One region of the Rhizobium sp. CF142 genome, then DNA from elsewhere that is predicted to be linked to it. Evidence: predicted binding sites of a transcription regulator. Region 1 holds the regulator's gene; each other region holds the start of a gene.
The links. Region 1 encodes PhoB, which activates phosphate uptake and scavenging genes when phosphate is short. Its sites were predicted from a motif close to TGTCATNNANCTGTCAT; they were not measured.
Positions count from the first base shown of each region.

Region 2: a site for PhoB is predicted at 4,516-4,532, ahead of PMI11_RS29115 (PhoX family protein). Genes of this name have one in related genera too.
Region 3: a site for PhoB is predicted at 3,287-3,303, ahead of PMI11_RS12410 (DapH/DapD/GlmU-related protein). Genes of this name have one in related genera too.

Region 1 is NZ_AJWE01000098.1:121,625-128,812, forward strand. It holds gene PMI11_RS21715 (pyrroline-5-carboxylate reductase) at 6-794, shown strand; gene phoB (phosphate regulon transcriptional regulator PhoB) at 923-1,606, opposite strand; gene phoU (phosphate signaling complex protein PhoU) at 1,737-2,450, opposite strand; gene pstB (phosphate ABC transporter ATP-binding protein PstB) at 2,495-3,310, opposite strand; gene pstA (phosphate ABC transporter permease PstA) at 3,325-4,647, opposite strand; gene pstC (phosphate ABC transporter permease subunit PstC) at 4,644-6,125, opposite strand; gene PMI11_RS21745 (substrate-binding domain-containing protein) at 6,295-7,188, opposite strand, start outside.
Region 2 is NZ_AJWE01000114.1:251,426-258,613, forward strand. It holds gene choV (choline ABC transporter ATP-binding protein) at 1-888, shown strand, start outside; gene PMI11_RS29105 (HugZ family pyridoxamine 5'-phosphate oxidase) at 1,022-1,771, shown strand; gene PMI11_RS29110 (ArsR/SmtB family transcription factor) at 1,887-2,204, shown strand; gene PMI11_RS29115 (PhoX family protein) at 2,453-4,426, opposite strand; gene PMI11_RS29120 (aspartate aminotransferase family protein) at 4,675-6,003, shown strand; gene PMI11_RS29125 (alpha/beta hydrolase family protein) at 6,143-7,188, shown strand, end outside.
Region 3 is NZ_AJWE01000047.1:29,088-36,275, reverse strand. It holds gene PMI11_RS12425 (TCR/Tet family MFS transporter) at 1-211, shown strand, start outside; gene PMI11_RS35975 (alpha/beta hydrolase family esterase) at 202-1,131, opposite strand; gene PMI11_RS12415 (adenylate/guanylate cyclase domain-containing protein) at 1,301-3,082, opposite strand; gene PMI11_RS12410 (DapH/DapD/GlmU-related protein) at 3,342-3,974, shown strand; gene PMI11_RS12405 (GFA family protein) at 4,007-4,432, shown strand; gene PMI11_RS12400 (arginase family protein) at 4,696-5,457, opposite strand; gene copD (copper homeostasis membrane protein CopD) at 5,640-6,527, opposite strand; gene copC (copper homeostasis periplasmic binding protein CopC) at 6,527-6,892, opposite strand; gene PMI11_RS12385 (SCO family protein) at 7,032-7,188, opposite strand, start outside.

The sequences.
Region 1 (7,188 bases):
TGCCAATGGAGATCGATCCAAAGCGGATGACAATCGGGTTCGTCGGGACGGGCACGATTACCGAGGCCGTCGTCACCGGACTGGGGAAGACAGCGTTTCGCGACACACGGATCGTGCTGTCACCCCGTAGCGCAAGCGTCGCCGCCCGCCTCGCGGCGGCAAACCAGAATGCGTCGATCGCTTTAGGCAACCAGGATGTTCTCGACCAATCCGATCTCGTATTCGTGGCAGTGAGGCCGCAAATTGCCGAGGAGGTCGTCCGCTCGCTCCGATTTCGGCCGGGCCACCATGTCATCAGCTTTGTCGCGGCCACGCCAATGGATCAACTGCGGGCGTGGATCGATCAGCCAGTTCGCCTGAGCCTGGCAATTCCACTTCCGTTTGTCGCAGATCTTCAGGGCGCGACTGCGATCTACCCGCCCGACGAGGTTTCCCACGCCCTCTTTTCGGCGCTCGGAACGGCGATCCAGGTTGAAAACAAGCTGGAGTTCGAACTTCTCGCGACGGCGAGCTGCCTGATGGCCAGCTATTTCGGCATCCTGGACGCGACGTCGACCTGGCTGCAGAGCCAAGGGCTTTCGAGAACGGCTGGCGACGCCTACCTCCGTCAATTGTTTTCCGGCCTCGCCCATGCTGCCCGTTCAAAACCTGTCGCGAGTTTCGATGAACTCATCGGCGAGCATTCGACCAAGGGCGGATTGAATGAACAGGTTCTCGAAGACTTTCGCGCGTTTGGCGGCACTGCGGCTCTGCAAAAGGCTCTTGATCGAATTCTTGTGCGCATCCGTCTGTAGGAAGCAGATCCTTTCGATGTTCGCTTTCGGCGCGTGGTGTCGGCTTTCATAAGGAGCTAGGGGTGCCAGATAGACAAACGGGCCGCCCGACAAGCGAGCGACCCGTTCGTGACCTCCGATCACTCGGATCAGGCTTCCATGGAATATCCCGCGCCGCGGACGGTGCGGATGACATCCTGCATGTTGGAGAAGTTCAACGCCTTGCGCAGGCGGCCGACATGGACGTCGACGGTGCGTTCGTCCACGTAGATATCGTGGCCCCAGACGCCATCCAGGAGCTGCGAGCGGGAGAAGACCCTGCCCGGCGACGACATCAGGAATTCGAGCAGGCGGAATTCGGTCGGGCCGAGGCGGACTTCGCGGCTCTTGCGATGAACGCGATGCGTTTCGCGATCGAGCTCGATATCGCCGCATTTCAGAACAGTGGAGAGAACCTCCGGACGGGCGCGACGCAGCATCGCCTTGACGCGAGCGACGAGTTCCGGTGTCGAGAACGGCTTGACGACATAATCGTCGGCGCCGGTCGAGAGACCGCGAACGCGCTCGCTCTCTTCGCCGCGTGCCGTCAGCATGATGATCGGCAGGCGCTCGGTCTCCGGCCGCATGCGCAGCCGGCGGCAGAGCTCGATGCCGGAAACGCCCGGCAGCATCCAGTCCAGGATGAGCAGGTCGGGCGTGCGCTCCTGAAGCCGGATTTCGGCCTCGTCGCCACGGAGGATCGTATCCACCTCGAAACCTTCAGCCTCGAGGTTGTAGCGGAGAAGCACGCTCAGCGCCTCTTCATCTTCAACAACTGCAACTCTTGGGATCATGCGTGTCAGTCTCCTAATGCATGATCCTTAAACCGGGGGCGATTTAAGCAAGAGATCATACAGAAACTCGGAATTGGCTGCACCTTTGCGCGCCCCCGCGCGGGGCGCGCATGCAATCGGCAGGTCAGGATTACTCCGTCACCGCACCAACGGTATTGGAGCTGTCGTCCTTCGGACGCTCGCCCTCCGGCTGGGCGCCGGTTGCCATGTAGTAGATCGTCTCGGCGATGTTGGTCGCGTGGTCGCCGATGCGCTCGATGTTCTTGGCGCAGAAGAGAAGATGCGTGCAGCTCGTGATGTTGCGCGGATCTTCCATCATGTAGGTCAGGAGTTCGCGGAACAGCGAGGTGTACATCGCGTCGATCTCATCGTCGCGCTCGCGGATGGACTTGGCCTTGTCCGCAGAACGCGTCGTATAGACGTCGAGCACTTCCTTGAGCTGGACGAGCGCCAGTTCGGAGAGATGCTCGAGACCGCGGGCGAGCTTGCGCGGAACGCCGGTGCTTTGGACGGCGATGACGCGCTTTGCGGTGTTCTTGCCGAGGTCGCCGACACGCTCGAGGTCGGCGGCGATGCGGATCGAACCCATGATCTCGCGAAGGTCGGAGGCCATCGGCTGGCGACGGGCGATCGTGACGATCGCCTTGTCGTTGATTTCGCGTTCCGCGTGATCAAGGATCACGTCGTCGGAAATGACCTTCTGGGCGAGCGCAGTGTCGCCGTTGACCAGCGCACGGACGGCCTCGCCGACCATCTGTTCGGCAAGACCACCCATCTCGGAAATGCGCCGGGACAGGAATTTCAGATCGTCATCGTAAGCGGAAAAAATATGTGTCGATGCCATGGGGCTTTGTCCTCGAAAATCGGGAAGGCTTCACATCGCCAAAATCAGCCGAACCGGCCCATGATATAGTCCTGGGTGCGCGGATCGTCGGGATTGGTGAACATCTTGTCGGTGTCATTTTCCTCGACCAGGTTGCCGAGGTGGAACATTGCCGTACGCTGTGATACGCGCGCGGCCTGCTGCATGGAATGCGTCACGATGACGATGGTGTAGTTTTCACGCAGCTCATGAATCAGCTCTTCGACCTTTGCAGTCGCGATCGGGTCGAGTGCCGAGCAGGGCTCGTCCATCAGGATGACTTCCGGGCTGACGGCAACGGCGCGTGCGATGCACAGACGCTGCTGCTGACCGCCGGACAGGCCGGTGCCGGATTCATGCACGCGATCCTTGACCTCGTTCCAGAGGCCGGCGCGCTGCAGGCTCGTCTCGACGATCTGGTCCAGGTCGGCCTTGGACTTGGCGAGGCCGTGGATGCGCGGTCCGTAGGAGACGTTTTCATAGATCGTCTTCGGGAACGGATTCGGCTTCTGGAACACCATGCCGACGCGGGCGCGAAGTTCGACCACGTCGATGTCGGGATCGTAGATATCGTCGCTGTCGAGCGTGATCTTGCCGGTGACGCGGCAGCCGTCGATCGTGTCGTTCATGCGGTTCAGCGAACGCAGGAAGGTGGACTTGCCGCAGCCCGACGGGCCAATCAGCGCGGTCACGGTGTTTTCGCGGATGTTCAGATTGACATCGAAAAGCGCACGCTTCTCGCCGTAATAAACGGAGACATCCTGACCGATCATCTTATACGGGACGTTGCTCATTTTCTGGTCCAGCGCCTTCTCGACTGCGGCTTCCGTCAACATGTTCATGATCTTTACTCCGTTTACCAGCGGCGCTCAAAGCGACGACGCAAGAGGATAGCTCCGATGTTCATGACGATCAGGAACAGGAGCAGGACGATGATGGCACCCGAGGTTCTTTCCACGAAGGCACGCTCGGCTTCGTTGGCCCACATGTAGACCTGAACCGGAAGTGCCGTGGAAGGATCGAGCGGAGTGGTCGGCGCCTGGGCGACGAAGGCGACCATGCCGATCAAGAGCAGCGGCGCAGTTTCGCCGAGTGCGTGGGCAAGGCCGATGATCGTGCCGGTCAGGATGCCGGGCATGGCAAGCGGCAGCACATGGTGGAACACCATCTGCATCTTCGAGGCGCCGAGGCCGAGTGCGGCCGCGCGGATCGACGGCGGAACGGCGCGCAGGGCCGCACGCGTCGCGATGATGATCGTCGGCAGCGTCATGAGGGTCAGCACCAGGCCGCCGACCAGCGATGCCGAACGCGGCAGGCCGGCGAAGTTGATGAAGACCGAGAGACCGAGCAGACCGTAGACGATCGACGGAACGGCGGCGAGGTTGTTGATGTTGACCTCGATCAGGTCCGTCAGCCTGTTCTTCGGCGCGAATTCCTCAAGGTAAATCGAGGCGGCGACGCCGATCGGCAGCGCAAGTGCGAGAACGATCAGCATCAGGTAGAGCGAGCCGATGAGGGCAACGCCGAGGCCTGCGGCTTCCGGACGGCTGGAATTGCCGTTGACGAAGAGGCCGGTGTTGAACGTCTTGTGAAGCACACCGCTCGCCTTCAGCTGGTTCATCCAGCCGACCTGCTTGTCGTTGACCTTGCGGTTCTTCTCATCGACCTTGAGGTCGATCTGGCCCTTGTTGGCGCTGTCGATATTGGCATCTGCAAGCACAGTCACATTGACGGTCTTGCCGATGATCGACGGGTCAGCGACGACCATGTCGCGCAGCTGAATGGGCGCACCTTTGGACAGCATTGCGGTTGCGTCGCGCACATCAGGACGGCTCGAAGCATTGACGCCGAGCTGCTTGACGATCGCATCGCGCAGCAGGACCGGATAGTTGGCAGCGACCAGCACCGAAGGGTCGGTCGCACGCTTGTTATCAGGGTCGATCGTCTTCTCGGTGAATTCGATCGGCAGGGTGATCGACGTCTGCAGGAAGGCCGTATAGCCGTTGCTGATGACCGTCCAGAGCAGAATGAAAAGGAAGACGAGGCCGAATGCTATGGCTGCGATGCCATAGGCCTGGAAGCGGCGCTCGGCAGCGTAGCGACGCTTGATGCCGATATCACGACGGGCGGGCGCCTTGGAAACGGTGACGCCGGCGATGGGGGAAACAATATTCGTCATTCGTACTGCTCCCGGTATTTGCGCACGATGTAGAGCGCGTAAATGTTGAGGCAAAGCGTGATGCAGAACAGCGTGATGCCAAGGGCGAAGGCAACCAGCGTCTGCGGCGAGGTGAACTCAAGGTCGCCGGTCAGCTGGTTGACGATCTTGACGGTCACTGTCGTCATCGGCTCGAAGGGATTGATCTGGATACGGGCGGCAACACCGGCGGCCAGAACCACGATCATGGTTTCGCCAATGGCGCGCGAAGCGGTCATCAGCAACGCGCCGACGATACCGGGAAGAGCTGCGGGCAAGACCACCTTCTTGATGGTTTCGGACCGTGTGGCGCCGAGACCGAGCGAGCCGTCGCGCAGTGCCCGCGGAACTGCGGTGATGATGTCATCCGACAGCGAGGAAACGTAAGGGATCAGCATGATACCCATGACGATGCCTGCGGTGATGACGCTTTGTGCCTGGATGAAGTTCGTATAGCTGCCGCTCAGAAGACCGCTGATCTGCGCCGAGAAATCACGCAGGAACGGCCCGACGGTGACGAGCGCGAAGAAGCCATAGACGATCGTCGGAATGCCGGCGAGCACTTCGAGAAGCGGCTTGGCGATCGAGCGCACCTTCGAAGAAGCATATTCGGCCATGTAGATGGCGGCAAAGAGGCCGACCGGCACGGCGACCAGCATGGCGACCAGGCCGATATAGAGCGTGCCGAGCAGGAGTGGAATGAGGCCGAACTGGCCGAAGGAGGAGCTGCCCGCACCGGCAAAACGCGGATCCCAGACCGTTCCGAAGAAGAAGTCGGCGAAGGGAACGACCGCGAAGAAGCGGCCCGCTTCAGACAACATCGAGAGCACGATGCCGATCGTCGTCAGAATGGCGATGGAGGATGCAACGAGCAACGCCCAGAGCATGACGCGCTCGACACGGTTACGGGCGCGGAAACGCGGAGCAACGGAGCGCAGCGCATAGAAAGCACCTGCGACAGATATGAGCAGCACGATCGCCGTCATGATGACGCGGCTCGTCATGCTCTCCGAGTTCAGGGTCTTTGCGGCAGCGATCATGTAGGGCTGCGGCTCGCCGGCGAGCGGTACGCCCTTCTCGCTGAGCTTTGCCTGCAGACCGGCAGGATTGCTTGACAGGGAGGAAAGCTCATCCGAGGTCAGCATGTTCATGCCGCGGGCAACCGTAGCGACCATGCTGTAGGCGAGGTCCTGCTGGACGGCCGGCTGCGCCTTCACGTCATCGGGAAAGGCGCCGCGAACGGAGGAAGAGATGATGCCCGGGCTGACAGCCAGCCAGGCAAACAGAACGATCAGGGAAGGCAGAACAGCCCAGATCGCGGCATAGGAGCCATAATAGGCCGGCCGCGAATGCAGGGCAGCAGATCTGCCGCCGGAAAGTGCCATGGCGCGGCTGCGCGCGGCCATATAGGCAACGGCGCCGATCACTACCAGGCACAAGAGTATGATGGATGTGCTCATTCGTTACGTCCCCAGGCCCACAGCCCCCAAAAAGCCCGGCAGCTCCAGGAGCATGCCATCGGCTTCGACATCATGGAGAAGAAGTCTTCATCCGCCCGACACCCCAATGGAGCCGGACGGATAAGGCGATGCCGGCGCGATGCCCCCAAGCGCCGCGCCGGCAAAGTCATTACATGGTCTTGCCAGCCTCTACGTCCTTGCGGATCGCATCGCGCTCGGCATCCGGAGCGGCAACGAGGCCGTATTCGGCGAGCGGGCCGTCAGGGCCGATCATCTGGTCGGATACGAAGAAGTTGACATATTCCTTCAGGCCCGGAACGGCGCCGAGATGTGCCTTCTTGACGTAGAAGAACAGCGGACGGGAAACCGGGTAGGTGCCGTTAGCGATGGTTTCCGTGGAGGGAACGATGCCGCTCATGGTCGCAACCTTGAGCTTGTCAGCGTTGTTTTCGTAGAAGGAGAGACCGAATACGCCAACGCCGGTCTTGTTGGCAGCGATGCGTGCCAGCGTTTCCGGATAGTCGCCGTCGATGTCGACAGCAGCGCCGTCCTTGCGAACTGCGACGCAAGCCTTGCCCTGGGCAGCCTTGTCGGCGATTTCCTTGGCGATGACTTCCTGAGCGCCGGAAGCCTTGCAGCCTGCAGCGAGAACGTTCTGTTCGAAGACTTCGCGGGTGCCGTGCTTTTCGCCCGGGATGTAGGCAGCGATATCAACAGCCGGAAGCTTCGGGTTGACTTCAGACCACTTCTTGTAGGGGTTGGCGACGAGCTTGCCGTCAACGACAACCTGGGCAGCGAGGGCCTTGTAGATGTCGGCCGGAACGTAGGCAACATCCGGGTTGGAAGCGTCGGTTGCGAAGACGATGCCGTCATAACCGATCTTGACTTCCTGGATGTCCGTTACGCCGGCAGCCTTGCAGGCTTCGGCTTCATTCTTGTTGATCGGGCGCGAAGCGTTGGCAACGTCGATCGTGTCTTCACCGACGCCCTTGCAGAATTCCTTGAGACCAGCGCCCGTACCGCCGGATTCGACGACCGGCGTCTTGAACTTGGTGAAGGTTTC
Region 2 (7,188 bases), on a different contig from region 1:
GAAATCCTCGTGCTGATGGGCCTCTCAGGTTCCGGCAAGTCGACGCTCCTGCGCGCCGTCAACGGGCTTGCGCCGGTCGTACGCGGCGACGTCGCCGTTTCGACGGCAACGGGGCCGGTAAACCCGTACAAATGCAACGCCAAGGCGCTGCGCGACCTGCGCACGCATACGGTCTCCATGGTGTTCCAGCAGTTCGCCCTCCTGCCCTGGCGCACCGTTGCCGAGAATGTCGGTTTCGGCCTTGAGCTCTCGGGCGTGCGGGAAGCCGAGCGCAAGAGCCGGGTCGGCGAGCAGCTCGAACTCGTCAACCTGACGAAATGGGCGGACCGCAAGGTCAACGAGCTCTCCGGCGGCATGCAGCAGCGTGTCGGCCTCGCCCGCGCATTCGCCACCGGCGCACCGATCCTGCTGATGGACGAACCGTTCTCCGCGCTCGATCCGCTGATCCGTACGCGCCTGCAGGACGAGTTGCTGGAATTCCAGCGGCGGTTGAAGAAGACCATCCTCTTCGTCAGCCACGATCTCGACGAGGCCTTCCGCATCGGCAATCGCATCGCGATCATGGAGGGCGGACGCATCATCCAGTGCGGAACGCCGCAGGAGATCGTCAAGAACCCGGCCGATCAATATGTCGCCGACTTCGTGCAGAACATGAACCCGATCAACATGCTGATGGCCTCCGACATCATGCAGCCCGGGCTTGGCGATGCTGCAATCGGCATGTCGGTCAGCGCCACCGCGCGCCCCACGACGCCGCTTGTCGATATCCTCGACGCCCTCTCCCGGCAGCCCGGCAGTATCGGCGTGGTCGACAACGGCCAGATCGTCGGCACGATCTCGGCGCAGGATGTCGTCACCGGCCTCACGCGGCACAAGCGGAAGGAATAAAGCATGCCACGCAAAACTGCAGCGGTTTTGCGTGGCATGCGAAAACAAAAACTTAAGCGTGACAAGCGAATCCTGGAGACCGCAACACGCTTTAGACTTGATCCTTTTACTCCGCTTTGCAAACATGGCGGATATGAAAGAACCGTCCTCCACGCTCCGTGAAACCGACGACGAGGCCCGCAAGCTGGCGCGCACTCTCTTGCGCTCCGCTCGCTATGCGGCCCTCGCCGTTCTCGATCCTGAAACCGGCTTTCCCTTCGCAAGCCGGGTTCTCCTCGGCACCGACATAGACGGCGTGCCGGTCATTCTCGTTTCCGCGCTGTCGACCCACACGAAAGCGCTCGCTGCCGATGCCAGGGCCTCGCTCCTGACCGGCGAGCCCGGAAAGGGCGATCCGCTCGCCTATGCCCGCCTGACGACCCAATGCCGCGCGGAACAGGTGGAGCGGGATACGCCTCTCCACGCGCGCATCCGCACTCGTTTCCTCAACCGTCACGCCAAGGCGAAACTCTATATCGATTTCCCGGACTTCCGTTTCTTCCGGCTCATCCCGCAATCGGCCAGCCTTAATGGCGGATTCGGCCGTGCTTACATTTTGGACGGCAGCGATCTCGTGATTCACTCCCGGGCAAATGATGACATCGCTGAAAAAGCTGACGCCGCAGTGCAAGATTTAGTAGCGCGCCATCCGGACCTGATGTTAGCGCTGACATCGCGACTAAAGGCGCCTGAAGCGGGTCCTTGGCGCATATGTGGGGTCGATTCCGCAGGTTTTGATATGATTTCAGGTGACTTATTGATGCGTTGCGAGTTCGACATACCCGCTGAAGACTTGGATCACATTTGTTCAAACATATCTAAAATAGCATACCTGATACCTTAAATTTAGGTATATACAATCTTCGAGCCCAATTGCTAGTTTTCGCCGTCAGTCAAAGAACCGTCTGACGGCCTGTGCCTGTACGGATGATGTACGTTTCGCATTAGGAAGAAAAAATATGGAAACCTCTGATTTGGCCGAGCACACCAATGTGGCGGCAGCTTTATTATCGGCCATGGCCAACCCCAAGCGTTTGCTGATCCTCACCAGCCTGGTAAAGGGAGAAGTGCCTGTCGGCGTTCTCGCCACCCAGGTTGGCCTGAGCCAGTCGGCCCTCTCCCAGCATCTGTCGAAATTGCGCGCTCAGAAGCTGGTCAAGACCCGTCGTGATGCACAGACGATCTACTATTCCAGCAACTCCGAGCCGGTCATGAAGATCCTCGCGACGCTGGAGGATATCTACGTGGCTCAGAACCGGAGCAGGTCTGCAGCCTGATGTCCGCGCTGACATGATGTCAGTCTGAGCAGCGTCCTAAAGGAGATGTTTCCACGGACGCGGCTTGAGCTGTTTTCAGCACGTGAAGCCTTAGAGACCGGCAATTCGCAAGAATTGCCGGTCTTGTTTGTTTGAAGCATGTCGCGCAAAACTGTGCAGCGGCTTTGCGATGACGATATGCGGAAAACAAGGACCTAAAGCGTGGCAGCCAATCTGAAAGATCGTGCCACTCTTCAGGAAGGGCGGACCTAGCTGCCCACCACTTCGTTGTTGCCGCGCGTCAGCACGACGAGCGACGGGCGGGCTGGTACGCCCGGCTTGAAGTCCGGCCAGTTGGTGCCGGCATCTTCCATTGAGGTCGCATCCTCGTTGTCGGCCATACGCAATTCGCCCGGATGCTGAACCGAGAGGAAGACGCTGGAACCATCAGAGGTGAAGGTCGGCGAGCAGGTCTCCGAACCGACCGGCGCGATATAGATGAGCTTCGGCAGCGCGCGACCCGGACCCTCCGTATCCATCACATAGACGGAATCGGCGATGCCTTCCGGCGGCGGACCGTCGGTGGTCACCCAAAGGCGGCCTGCTGGATCGACAGCAAGGTTATCGGGGTCGGTGAACCAGCCGGCCGATGTGGTCGCCGGGTGGAACATCGCCTGGTCCTCGGGCTTGGCCGGATCGCCGCAGAGTACGAAAACGTCCCACTTGAAGCTTTCAGCTGCGTAGTCCGGCTTATCCGGACCGCCTGGTGTTACCAGCTCCAGCAGATGCCCATGCGGGTTGGGGCCGCGTGGATTGGCAACGTTGACCTGTTCCTTCTCGTCGTCCCCCTGGCCCTTCGGCAGGCGATCCTCGTTTTCGGTCATGGCCACATAGAGCTTGCCGGTGCCGAGATGCGGGATGAAGCCCTCCGGCCCGTCCATCGGCGTCGCACCAACAAGGTCGGCGGCAGCGCGAGTAGCGAGAACCACGTCAGCCTGGGTCTTGAAGCCGGCCTCCGCCGTCAGCGGGCCTTCGCCGGCGATCAGCGGGATCCAGCGCATCGTGCCGTCGCTTTCGAACTTGGCGACAGACAGGGTGCCGTGATCGAGCAGATCCTTGTTGGCGGCGCGATCGCCAGGGTTCCACGGATCGCGGGTGACGAAGCGATAGATATATTCGAAATCGTCGTCATCGCCCATGAAGACCACGACGCGGCCGTCAGGCGCGACGCAACATTGCGCGCCTTCATGCGTCATGCGGCCGAGCGAGGTGCGCTTGACTGGCTTTGCCGTCGGATCGAACGGATCGATTTCCACCACCCAGTCGAAGCGCATCCACTCATTCGGCTCTTCCTCGAACTTGAAGCGCGGCTCGACGCGGCTGACGGAATAGATGTCGTTCTCATCCTCGTCCCAACCCTGGCGCTCGACCAGTTCCTGGTTCGGCAGCTTGGTACAATCACCGGCAAAGACATCCATTGCACCTTCTTCGCCTGAGAGCATCGTGCCCCAGGGCGTGATGCCGCCATTGCAGTTCGAGATCGTGCCGAAGACGACCGTGCCGGTCGGATCGGCCTTTGTCTTGAGGCGGTCGTCGCCGGCAGCCGGGCCGGAAATGCCGATCTCCGTGCTCATGTGGATGCGGCGGTTATACTTGCCGTCCTTGACCACCTGCCACTGATTACCGTCCTTGCGCACCTCGAAGACCGAAACGCCGACAGCGGCCATGACGGCACGGATCTGGTCCTCGGTCATCTTCTCGCGATAATCGTCCGCCGTCAGGCCCGGAAACATCAGGAAGGGCGTCGCATATTCATGGCTGACGACCATCAGGCCGTGGTCCGAGCTCTTCTCGCCCCAAGGCAGCGGGAGGAACTGCGTGAAATCATTGTTGTAGCCGAACTGGCGCTCGGCGGCCTTGCCGTTGAGCTTCGTGACGTCGAATTCCGGGCTGTCGGTAAAGAGAGCATCGCCCCAGCGCACGAGAATCTGGCGCTCGTAACCTTCAGGCCAGTGGTCGGCGGCGTCACGCACGCGCTTCAGTTCGGGGAAAGTAAGGGTCGACTCGGCGGCTTCTGCCTTCGTTGCTTCGAGCGCCGGCGCAAAAGCGGCCGCCCCCATGGCTGCGATGAAGCCTTTGAGAACGGTGCGGCGACGAACGCCTTCTTCGAGAATGGTGCCGTAGCTCGGCGCAAATGCACGCCGCGGATTGGGGCGCGGTCTGGTTTTCTGGCGGTCCGTCATGACTACCTCCGGTAAAAACGGTTGAATTTCAAGGAAATGAATGAAATGCCCTCGGCCATTGCGGCCATCGATTTTTGTAGCAATGCCGGGCGAAGGATTGATGACGCCCGAAGCGTCCCGGGAACGGCAGACGGCGGCGCTTCTTCGGCTTGACGCCTTGCCTTGCGCTGATAATTTGACCGGGCAGTAAAAATAATCGGCGCCAAGCCTTGAACGGGAACGGCCTCCCCAACGGCCAGGAGAACAGCATGTCCAACCGTCTGAATGCAACGCCAAACGACCTTCGCGCCTTTTGGATGCCCTTTACCGCGAACCGTCAGTTCAAGAAGGAACCGCGCCTCTTCGTGAGCGCCAAGGATATGTACTACCAGACCCATGACGGGCGTCAGGTTCTGGACGGTACGGCTGGCCTCTGGTGCGTGAACGCCGGCCACTGCCGCCCGAAGATCACCGAAGCGATCAGCGAGCAGGCCGGCGAACTCGACTATGCCCCGGCATTCCAGCTCGGCCATCCCAAGGCTTTCGAGCTTGCCAACCGCCTGGTCGACATTGCGCCGGAAGGCTTGGACCATGTCCTGTTCACCAATTCCGGTTCTGAATCGGTGGAAACGGCACTCAAGGTGGCGCTCGCCTACCACCGCGTGAAGGGCAATGGCTCACGCTTCCGCCTGATCGGCCGCGAGCGTGGCTATCACGGCGTCAACTTCGGCGGCATCTCCGTCGGCGGCATCGTCACCAACCGCAAGATGTTCGGTACCCTGCTGACTGGCGTCGACCACATGCCGCACACCCATCTGCCTGGCAAGAACAACTTCACCCGCGGCGAACCCGAGCATGGCGGCGATATCGCCACCGAGCTCGAGCGCATCGTCACCCTGCATGACGCTTCTACGGTCGCCGCCGTGATCGTCGAGCCGGTCGCTGGCTCCACCGGCGTTCTCATTCCGCCGAAGGGCTATCTGCAGAAGCTGCGCGAGATCTGCACCAAGCACGGCATCCTGCTGATCTTTGACGAAGTCATCACCGGCTTCGGTCGCCTCGGCGCTCCCTTTGCTGCTCAGTACTACGATGTGAAGCCCGATATCATCACCACCGCCAAGGGCCTGACCAACGGCGTCATCCCGATGGGTGCTGTCTTCGTGACCTCGGAAATTCATGATGCCTTCATGAATGGCCCCGAACACATGATTGAGTTCTTCCACGGCTATACCTATTCCGGTAACCCGATAGCCTCGGCCGCAGCACTTGCAACGCTCGACACCTACAAGGAAGAGGGCCTGCTGACCCGTGCAGCCGAACTCTCGGACTACTGGGCCGATGCGCTGCATTCGCTGAAGGATTGCCCCAATGTCATCGACATCAGAAACACCGGCCTTATCGGCGCCATCGAACTCGACCCGATCGCCGGTGAACCGACCAAGCGCGCCTTCACCGCCTTCCTCAAGGCTTATGAAAGCGGCCTGCTGATCCGCACGACAGGCGACATCATCGCGCTCTCCCCGCCGCTGATCATCGAGAAGAAGCACATCGACGAACTCTTCGGCAAGCTGCGTACGATCCTGCAGAACAACATCTGAGCTCAATCGTCCCAAGTGAATTCAAGGGCGAGGCTCCGGCCTCGCCCTTTCTTTTGATATTGGCGACCTCAATCGTGTTATCGGTCTCCAGCCTCAGGGATTTCCTCCAGACAGGGTAGATCAACCCAATGGAGATCCCATGCCAAGACTTGCCTTTGTCCTCCCTCTGCTCCTGCTGCTGGTATCAGCAGCACATGCCGGAACCGGGTTCCGCGAAACCACCCTGCCCGGCAAAAACGCCGATCGCCCTGTTCATGTCAGCATCTGGTATCCGACCGCGTCTGACGCCACACCGGTCCTTCTCGGCGAAACACCGGCCTTCATCGGCCAGCCTGTCATCAAGGACGCCGAACCCGTAGCCGGCCCGCATCCGCTGGTCGTCCTCTCCCATGGTTATGGCGGCAGCTGGCGCAACCTCGCCTGGCTTGCGGCCGACCTCGTTGACGCGGGCTATGTCGTCGCCGCACCCGATCATCCCGGCACGACCACATTCGACATGCGAAAGCCCGATGCTGTCGAACTGTGGAAGCGCCCCGGCGACCTCAGCCGCGTGATCGACGCTCTGCTCGACAATCCCGATCTGACGGGCGGCATAGCATCCGATCGGATTGCCGCCATCGGCCATTCGCTCGGCGGCTGGACGGTCGTCGAACTGGCAGGCGGCCGCTTCGACGCGGCCAAGGTGACGAAGAATTGCATGGCTGAATTCAGCGCGATCTATTGCAAGATATTCGAGGCGCTCGGCATCGGGCGCGATGCGGCCTCCAATGCGGCGATGGCCGCCGATCTCGGTGATGCAAGAATTCGTGCCGTCGTGACACTCGATCTCGGACCTGGCCGCGGGCTGACACCGGAGAGCCTTGCGGCAGTCCATATCCCCCTCATGGTGCTGGGTGCTGCGGCGGATGTCGATGCGGACACTGCAACCGAGGCGGACATAGCCGCCACCAACAAGGATTCCGATTACCTTGCCCGCCATCTGCCGCCAGCGACCACCACCTACAGCCTTATCCCCGGATCGCTGCATTTCAGCTTCATGCAGCCCTGCAAACCTGGCGCCGCCGAACTGATCGAGAAGGAGGCGCCAGGGGAGAGCATCGTCTGCCGGGACGGCGTCGGCGCAGCTCGCGGAACGATTCACCGGCAGGTTTCCAGCATGGTCACGGATTTCCTGGGAAAGGCGCT
Region 3 (7,188 bases), on a different contig from region 1:
TCGCCAAGGTGAACTGCAGGGCGTGCTCGCCTCCACCGTCTCCCTCGCCTCCATCATCGCGCCGCTCGGCTTCTCATCTCTCTATTTCGTGACGCGACAGAACTGGCCGGGCGGCATCTGGTTCTCGGTGATCGCCCTCTACGCGATCGCGGTGCCGCTGGTGCTGATGAGCACGAGAACCCGTGGTGAATGTCTCGATCATCAGCGGTGAAACTCCCTGAAGAAGTTCCACACCTCAACCGCTGTCTCGATATCGCCGCTGCATCCCCCGAACCGGGGTCCGTCTACCGGATCATTATCAGCGGAGTTGGTATCGGACTCGGCGAGACGGGGCCAGCAATGGCCGCCGTTTTCGACGCGATACAATTGAACACCCGTCCCGGCCTGACATCCGGACCATTGGACCAGGCTGGCGCGGGTCAGATCATGCGGGTTGAGATGTGGCAGCGGCGTGGCATTTTCCCCGGTGCAGCCGTCGATCCGGCGCCAGTATTCGGTTGTCTCCGGAACGGAAAGCAGCCTTCCGAAGGAGCGGATATAACCATCGTAGCGCTGCACGTCATCGCTCGTGCCGTTCACCATCATGACCGGCATGGGGTGGCCGGGCTTGCAGTCTTCGACCTGCGCTTCGTTTATCGCGCTGGCGACAGGAGCAATCGCGGCAATCCTGTCAGGAAGCGCACAGGCCAGAGTATAAGTCATCAGCGCGCCGAACGAGAAGCCCGTGGCATAGACCCTTGTACCCTCAGCAATCTTGCGGCTCACCAGATCGTCGATCATGGTGCGGAAAAAGCCGATGTCATCGACCGGCTCGCCATTGATGACGGGTCTCCTGGATTTGATATTCCAGGCACCGTCGGTCGCTTCCGGATAAAGGGTGACAAAGTTCTCGCTGTCAGCGACAGCATCAAATCCGCTGTTTTTCTGGAAATTGGCGGCCTTGTCGTCTGACCCATACATCACGATGACAAGCGGTGCGGGGTGTCCTTCCGCTCCCTTGGGAATATGCAGGATTGCGGTGCGGTCCACGCCCTGCCACTTGTAAGTCAGGACTTCATCGGCATGAGCGGCCGCCCAGCCGAGAAGAAAAAGGAAGGCGGCAAATGGCAGGCGGAGCAATGCGCGGCACATGAAACATTCCCGCTTCCTGACGAAAATACAGCGACGAACATAAGTCATTCCGTACCACTGGCAATGATCGAAAGAAGCAACGCCTAGGGACACGATGTCGCTTCTGGCGCGTCGCGGACGCGTGCGAAGTCCGTTTCCGGCTCAACAGGCCCCGCACCCAAAACCACCCTCAGCGCTCAGGCAAGCCTGCCTGCCGCAGACCTTCGGCGGTCTGGGCCGCCCATTGCGGCACCCCCTGAAACACAGGCCTCGACAAGTAGCGCACGATCGTAAAATGCGGCTCGATCTCCATGAGCTTGCCCGCAGCCCACCGGGCCGTCTTCATGTCGCCGCTCATCGCCGCCCAGGCCGCCATCATCCGGTAGCACCAGGTCACATCGGGATGTTTGTTGACGACCTCCCGGGCAATAGCGACGGCCTCGAAAAGGGAACCTGCCATGGCGAGCGATAAGGCCATCCCCATCCGCATGTTGAAGGCGAGCGGGTCTGCGGGGCTCAGCGTCAGCGCCCGTTCGAACCGCTCCGTGGCACCGGCCTCGCCCTTGTAGCTGGCAACCCAGCCATAGCGTGCCCATGCCCAGGCATTGTTTGGATCGAGCGCCAGAGCCCTTTCAAGATAGGCCGCCGCCCGCTCCTGATCGCCGCAATGGCTGAGTGCCCCGCCGACGGCGGTCAAGGCGGTCGGATCATCATCGATGGAGCCCACCGCGGCTTCGACAGACTTCAAAGCCCGCTCCAGATCCCGCTCCGGTTCCTCGGTCCAGATGTAGCCGAGATGCTGGGCGTAGCACCATGCCAGAAACGCGTGGGCCCGGCCGTAGGCAGGGTCGATCGCGATGGCATCCAGAAGCAGCGGTATTGCCCTCTCGTTCGTCGCCTTGCTCTGGCCCCAGAGATACGGGTAGGCGCGCATGACAAGATCATAGGCGCGCAGGCTGCTGGGTGGCTTGCGCTTCGACAACTCGGTTTCGGCGCTCTGGATGGCCGGATGGATGGCGCCGGTCACCTGAGCCGCGATCCTGTCCTGAAGCTCGAATATGTCCTCGGCCGCGCCCTCATAACGCTCGGACCAGAACTGCGTGCGCGTCTCGGTATCGACCAGTTGCACGGATATCCGCAGCCGCTCTCCGCCGCGTCGAACCGTACCCTGGACCACGTAATTGACGCCGAGTTCCCGGCCGAGGTCACGCACGTCGACGAAGCGTCCCTTGTAGGTGAAGGCGGACTGGCGCGCGATGACGAAGAACTCCCGAACGCGCGAGAGCGCCGCGGTGATTTCCTCCACGACCCCATCCACGAAATACTCATCGCCCTGACCGCTGAGATTGTCGAAGGGCATGACGACGATCGACGGCTGGTCTCTGCCGAAGCGCGGCGCAGGTGATGGTGATTTTGTTGACCCTGGCTCTTGCCCGGCCTCCCCGCTTTCAGCCGCCTCCTGCAGCCAGTCGACCCGAAAGACGGAAATCGGCCTCGGGATATTCTTCATAGAGCGTTCGCCAAGGCTCGTCAGCGTGAACGGCACCTTGCCATAGAGATGCTCGCGTACCGACCCGGAAATGCATATGCCTGCCGGCGGCGCCATCTCCTGCAGGCGCGCGGCGATATTGACGCCGTCGCCCAGCAGATCGTCACCCGACACAATGACGTCACCCAGATTGACGCCGATGCGGAACTCCAGGCGGCGATCCCCAGGCATGTCTTTTGGATTGATCGAGAGGCGTCGCTGGATTTCGACCGAGCACCGGATAGCCTGAACAGCGCTTGCGAACTCGGCGACAAACCCGTCACCCGCAGTGCCGAAGATGCGGCCATCATGCTCGCCCACTATTTCGGCGATCTGGCTTAGGCACGCGTTGAGAGCACGAACCGTGCCCTCCTCGTCCAGCGCCGTAAGGCGGCTGAAACCGGCAACATCGGCGGAAAGGATGGCTGCGAGCTTTCGATCCACAGCAGTGATTGCTCCGGCGGCGTATCATACCGTTGGATGAATATGCGCGGATTTTGCCAAATTCATAGAGTTTTGTCGCAAAGGGGACCGATGAACAACCACCTTTGGCATGGCGTATCGCGACGCTCCAACACCTGTGGGCCCGAAGCAGACTGAGCTTTGAGGCGCACTACCAAACCTGCCCCGATCATCGGGGCGCTCTTGCGTCACATATCCTTCACCGTTCCCGATTAGGCAGACCAAAATCCGGAGACTGCCCATGGACTCGACCGCACAGCCGAACCGCCCCAAGATCGCCGAGACCGTCATCCACCCGACGGTAAGCCTGAGGGATTCCAGCATCGGCAAATGCTGCGAAATCCTGGAGAATACTTCCCTGCACACGGTCGAACTCGGGGATTATTCCTATCTGGGGCAGCGCTGCATCGTCGGCGATGCAACAATCGGGAAATTCTGCGCCATCGCCGCGGAAGTCAGGATCGGCGCACCCAATCACCCGATGGACCGCCCGTCGATGCACCGCTTCACCTATTGCCCGGAATATTACTCCGCCGATGCCGTGCGCGATCACTCCTTCTTCGCCGAGCGAAAGGCGGACCGCGCCATCATCGGCAACGACGTCTGGATCGGCCACGGCGTCATCGTGCTTCCGGGAGTGACGGTTGGAGACGGCGCCGTGCTCGCGGCAGGCGCGGTGGTGACCAAGGACGTTGCGCCCTATACGATCGTCGGCGGTGTTCCCGCCAGGTTCCTGCGCGAGCGCTTCTCGCGAAACGTTGCGGAGAAACTTGCCGCGATCGCCTGGTGGGACTGGCCGTTCGAGACCATCATGGCACGGCTCGCCGATTTTCAGTCCAGCGATATCGAAGCCTTCTGCGAGCGCTGGGCCTAGTTTGGGAATTCATTGAGAGAGACAGGCGAATCATGAGCGACGAGAGACATGAGCATAATGCGGCCTGCCACTGCGGCCGTGTCAAATTCCGGCTCCGGCTGGCGGACGAATTCAACACGATCCGCCGCTGCACCTGCTCCTACTGCCGCATGCGCGGCGCCATCGCCGTCTCGGCCGAGCTCAAGGATATCGAATTTATCCAGGGCGAAGACAACCTGACGCTCTATCAATTCAATACCCGTACGGCGAAGCATTACTTCTGCAGGACCTGCGGCATTTATACCCATCACCAGCGCCGCTCGAATCCGAACCAGTTCGGCATCAATGTCGCCTGCATCGAGGGCATCAGCCCCTTCGACTTTCCGGAAGTGCAGGTCATGGACGGCGTCTCCCACCCCTCCGATTCCGGCACCAAAGCGAGGGTCGCCGGCATACTTCGCTTCGAGCCGACAAAGTGAGATCATGCCGGGCGAGCGCTCTTTGGTGGTGGCACCTAACAACTACAGCCGCCCTCGGGCGCCCGTAATCCAAACTTACGTTTAAGACGTGGCGGCTGACCGTATGTCGCCTTTCGATCATGTTTCCAAAAGAGCCGGAACGCCGTTCAAACAAGAAACGAAATCAGGCTCTTACCATCGAAGCCAAGCTCGCACGCCTGCTTTCAGGAGGATCCACGCAGCAGGGAGAGAAGACTGGATTCAGGACCTAAGCTGCCATTCGCTCAGTGAGAGCCCTTCGTCAAAACCGGCTCCAGGGCATCGAGCAGAGCGCTCGGTGAGACTGGCGGGCCACCAGCTTCCCACGCGTTCTGGAACTCGGCAATTTCTATCCCGACGAAGTCGTGTTCTGCGATAACCTTGCAGCAGGCTCGTACATCATCCAGCGACAAGCCGCCTTCGCATTCGTAATCTGTCGGCACGATGCCGGGCTCCAAGACATCGCAGTCGAAATGCACATAGACGGAGCGGCCGGCGATCGCGGTCCTAAGCGCAGTCGCGAGATCGGCTCCTGGTTTGATATGCGGGATGTCGTGTTTCGCGATCAGATCCAGTTCGTACGGATCGAGGTCACGTTGACCGACGAGAACGACCTGATCAAAGCTTAAACCCGCACCGAGACCGGAATCCCAAAGGCCAAGTGGCCCCGCAAGCGCCAGCCCGCCGAGATATCCGGTGGGGCTGGCCTCCGGCGGATTGAGATCGCCATGTGCATCGAACCACACGATGCAGGCCGCGGGACGGTGCTTCGCAACGGTTGGAAGGGTTGCCAGCGAGACCGCGCACCGGCTGGTGGCGGCGATCGACGCCGCGCCTGCGGCCAACACGTTGTCAAATCGGGACTGCAACTCCTTGAGCGACGGCAGTGCCGCGTCGAGCTCTTCGCGCCAACCGGCATTCAAGGCGGGCTCCGGGGTGCCGATCACGGCAGGAGAAATGCCGGTTCGGCGTTCCAATTCCTCGCCGATCGCCTTCGCACCCGGCATCGCCAGGTCGTTGTGATCTCCTGCGCGTCCCTGGAACACGGTATATTCTGCTTTTCCAGCCATCGCTTACAACCTCGCAACGTGTTGTTCCCACCCGTTTAACTGGTTTGCGTGCGGAAAGCGAGAAGGTCAGCAAGGACCGCGTTGCAACCCCATGTCGTCCCGGGTTTCAGCAGTCTGCCCTACCCCGGAAACGGCTCCAGCGTCCCGAACCAGGCAACAAGCGCGACAACACAGGCGGCGATGACGAGCTCCCCCACGGTCCCCGCCGCCAGCGCTTTCCCGGCAGCGTGAGACCGCCCCATGCGCGGCACCAGCCCATAGCGGTTGAAGACGGCAATCAGCATCATCAGCAAGGCAAGCGCGATCTTCAGGAAAAGCAGCCGCTGATACGGCACGCTCCAGTCAAGCGGCAAGCCGCCGATGATCAGCAGACTATTGGCAACCCCGGATAAAATGACCAGCGCCACCGCCACATGCCCCGCCGTCGAGAAACGGATCAGCGCTGTCAGCGCATCGGCCCCTATCGTGCTGTCGCCAAGCCGGGAAAGCACGAGCGCCACGGGGATCAGCGCCCCGACCCAGGCGCCGCCCGAGAGCAGATGCACCATGTCGTTCGCCCGGTGCAGCACCCGCAGCCACCCGTCATTCATGGCCGCATGGCCGGTCAGCGACAGGCCGCAGAGAAGAAGCGCGGAGACGACAGCCGTAGCGGCAACCTTCTGCCGTAACGGCAGCAATGTCACCACGAGGAGAAATGCGGCGAACACCGCCTGCCAGGCCCAGGCAGTGCCGACAGAGGTCCCCGTCAGCACTGAAGTCATCACATCCCCGTCCAGCCCATCCGCCCAGCCATTGCCGAGCATGGCGCAGCGCACCGGCAGCACCACCACTGTTGCAATGACAGCCAGCGCCACCGCGGCAACACGCACGGCCCGGAGCTTCGCCCAGATGCAGTCGCTCAAGCCCTCGGGCACGAGCAGCCACAGATAGGCGCCGCTGCCCCAGAGAAATAGGACAGCCCCGTCGAAGACGAAACGGCAGGCGATGTTGGCGGTATCAGGTGTCATCAGGGCTTTACGGTGAAGCTGAAGTTGCCCTCTGTCTTGTGCCCATCGGTCGAAAGCACATGCCAGTCGACCGTATAGCTGCCGGGAGCGAGCTTATCAGACACCGGCACCATCAGCACCTTGTCGCCATCCTCGAGCATGGCGTCGCCGAGTTTGATCTCTGCCTTGTCCGGCCCGGTGACGGTAACGCCGCTGAACTTGAGGTTCAGTTCCTCGGTGAAGGTGAGATCGAGTTCGCCGGGGGACGCGACGGCTGCCTTGTCGGCGGGTGCGGAGCTTTTCAGATGCGCATGCGCAAAAGCCTGGCCGGCAAGGGCGATGCTCGCGATGGCGGCGACGGAGAGAATGCGGGTCAGTTGAGACATCAGATCATGCCTTTCGGTTTCATTGGGACAGGCGATGGCGTTTGGCCCTTGCCTGGTTAGACAGTTGGAGAGCGGATTTATTCCGGGCGATGCTGCAATTTGCTGCTGGGGTTTGCGCTTTGTTCGAAGGGCCGTCATCTCACACCCCTCCGCCGAGCAACACATCACGGATCTTCGCCAGCGCCTCATCCCGATCCGTGCCGTACGGAATCAACCCCTTCAGCCGCCCATCGGCGCCGATCATCAGCAGTGAAACCGTGTGGCTCATGTGATAATTGCCGTCTTCGCTCGGCAGC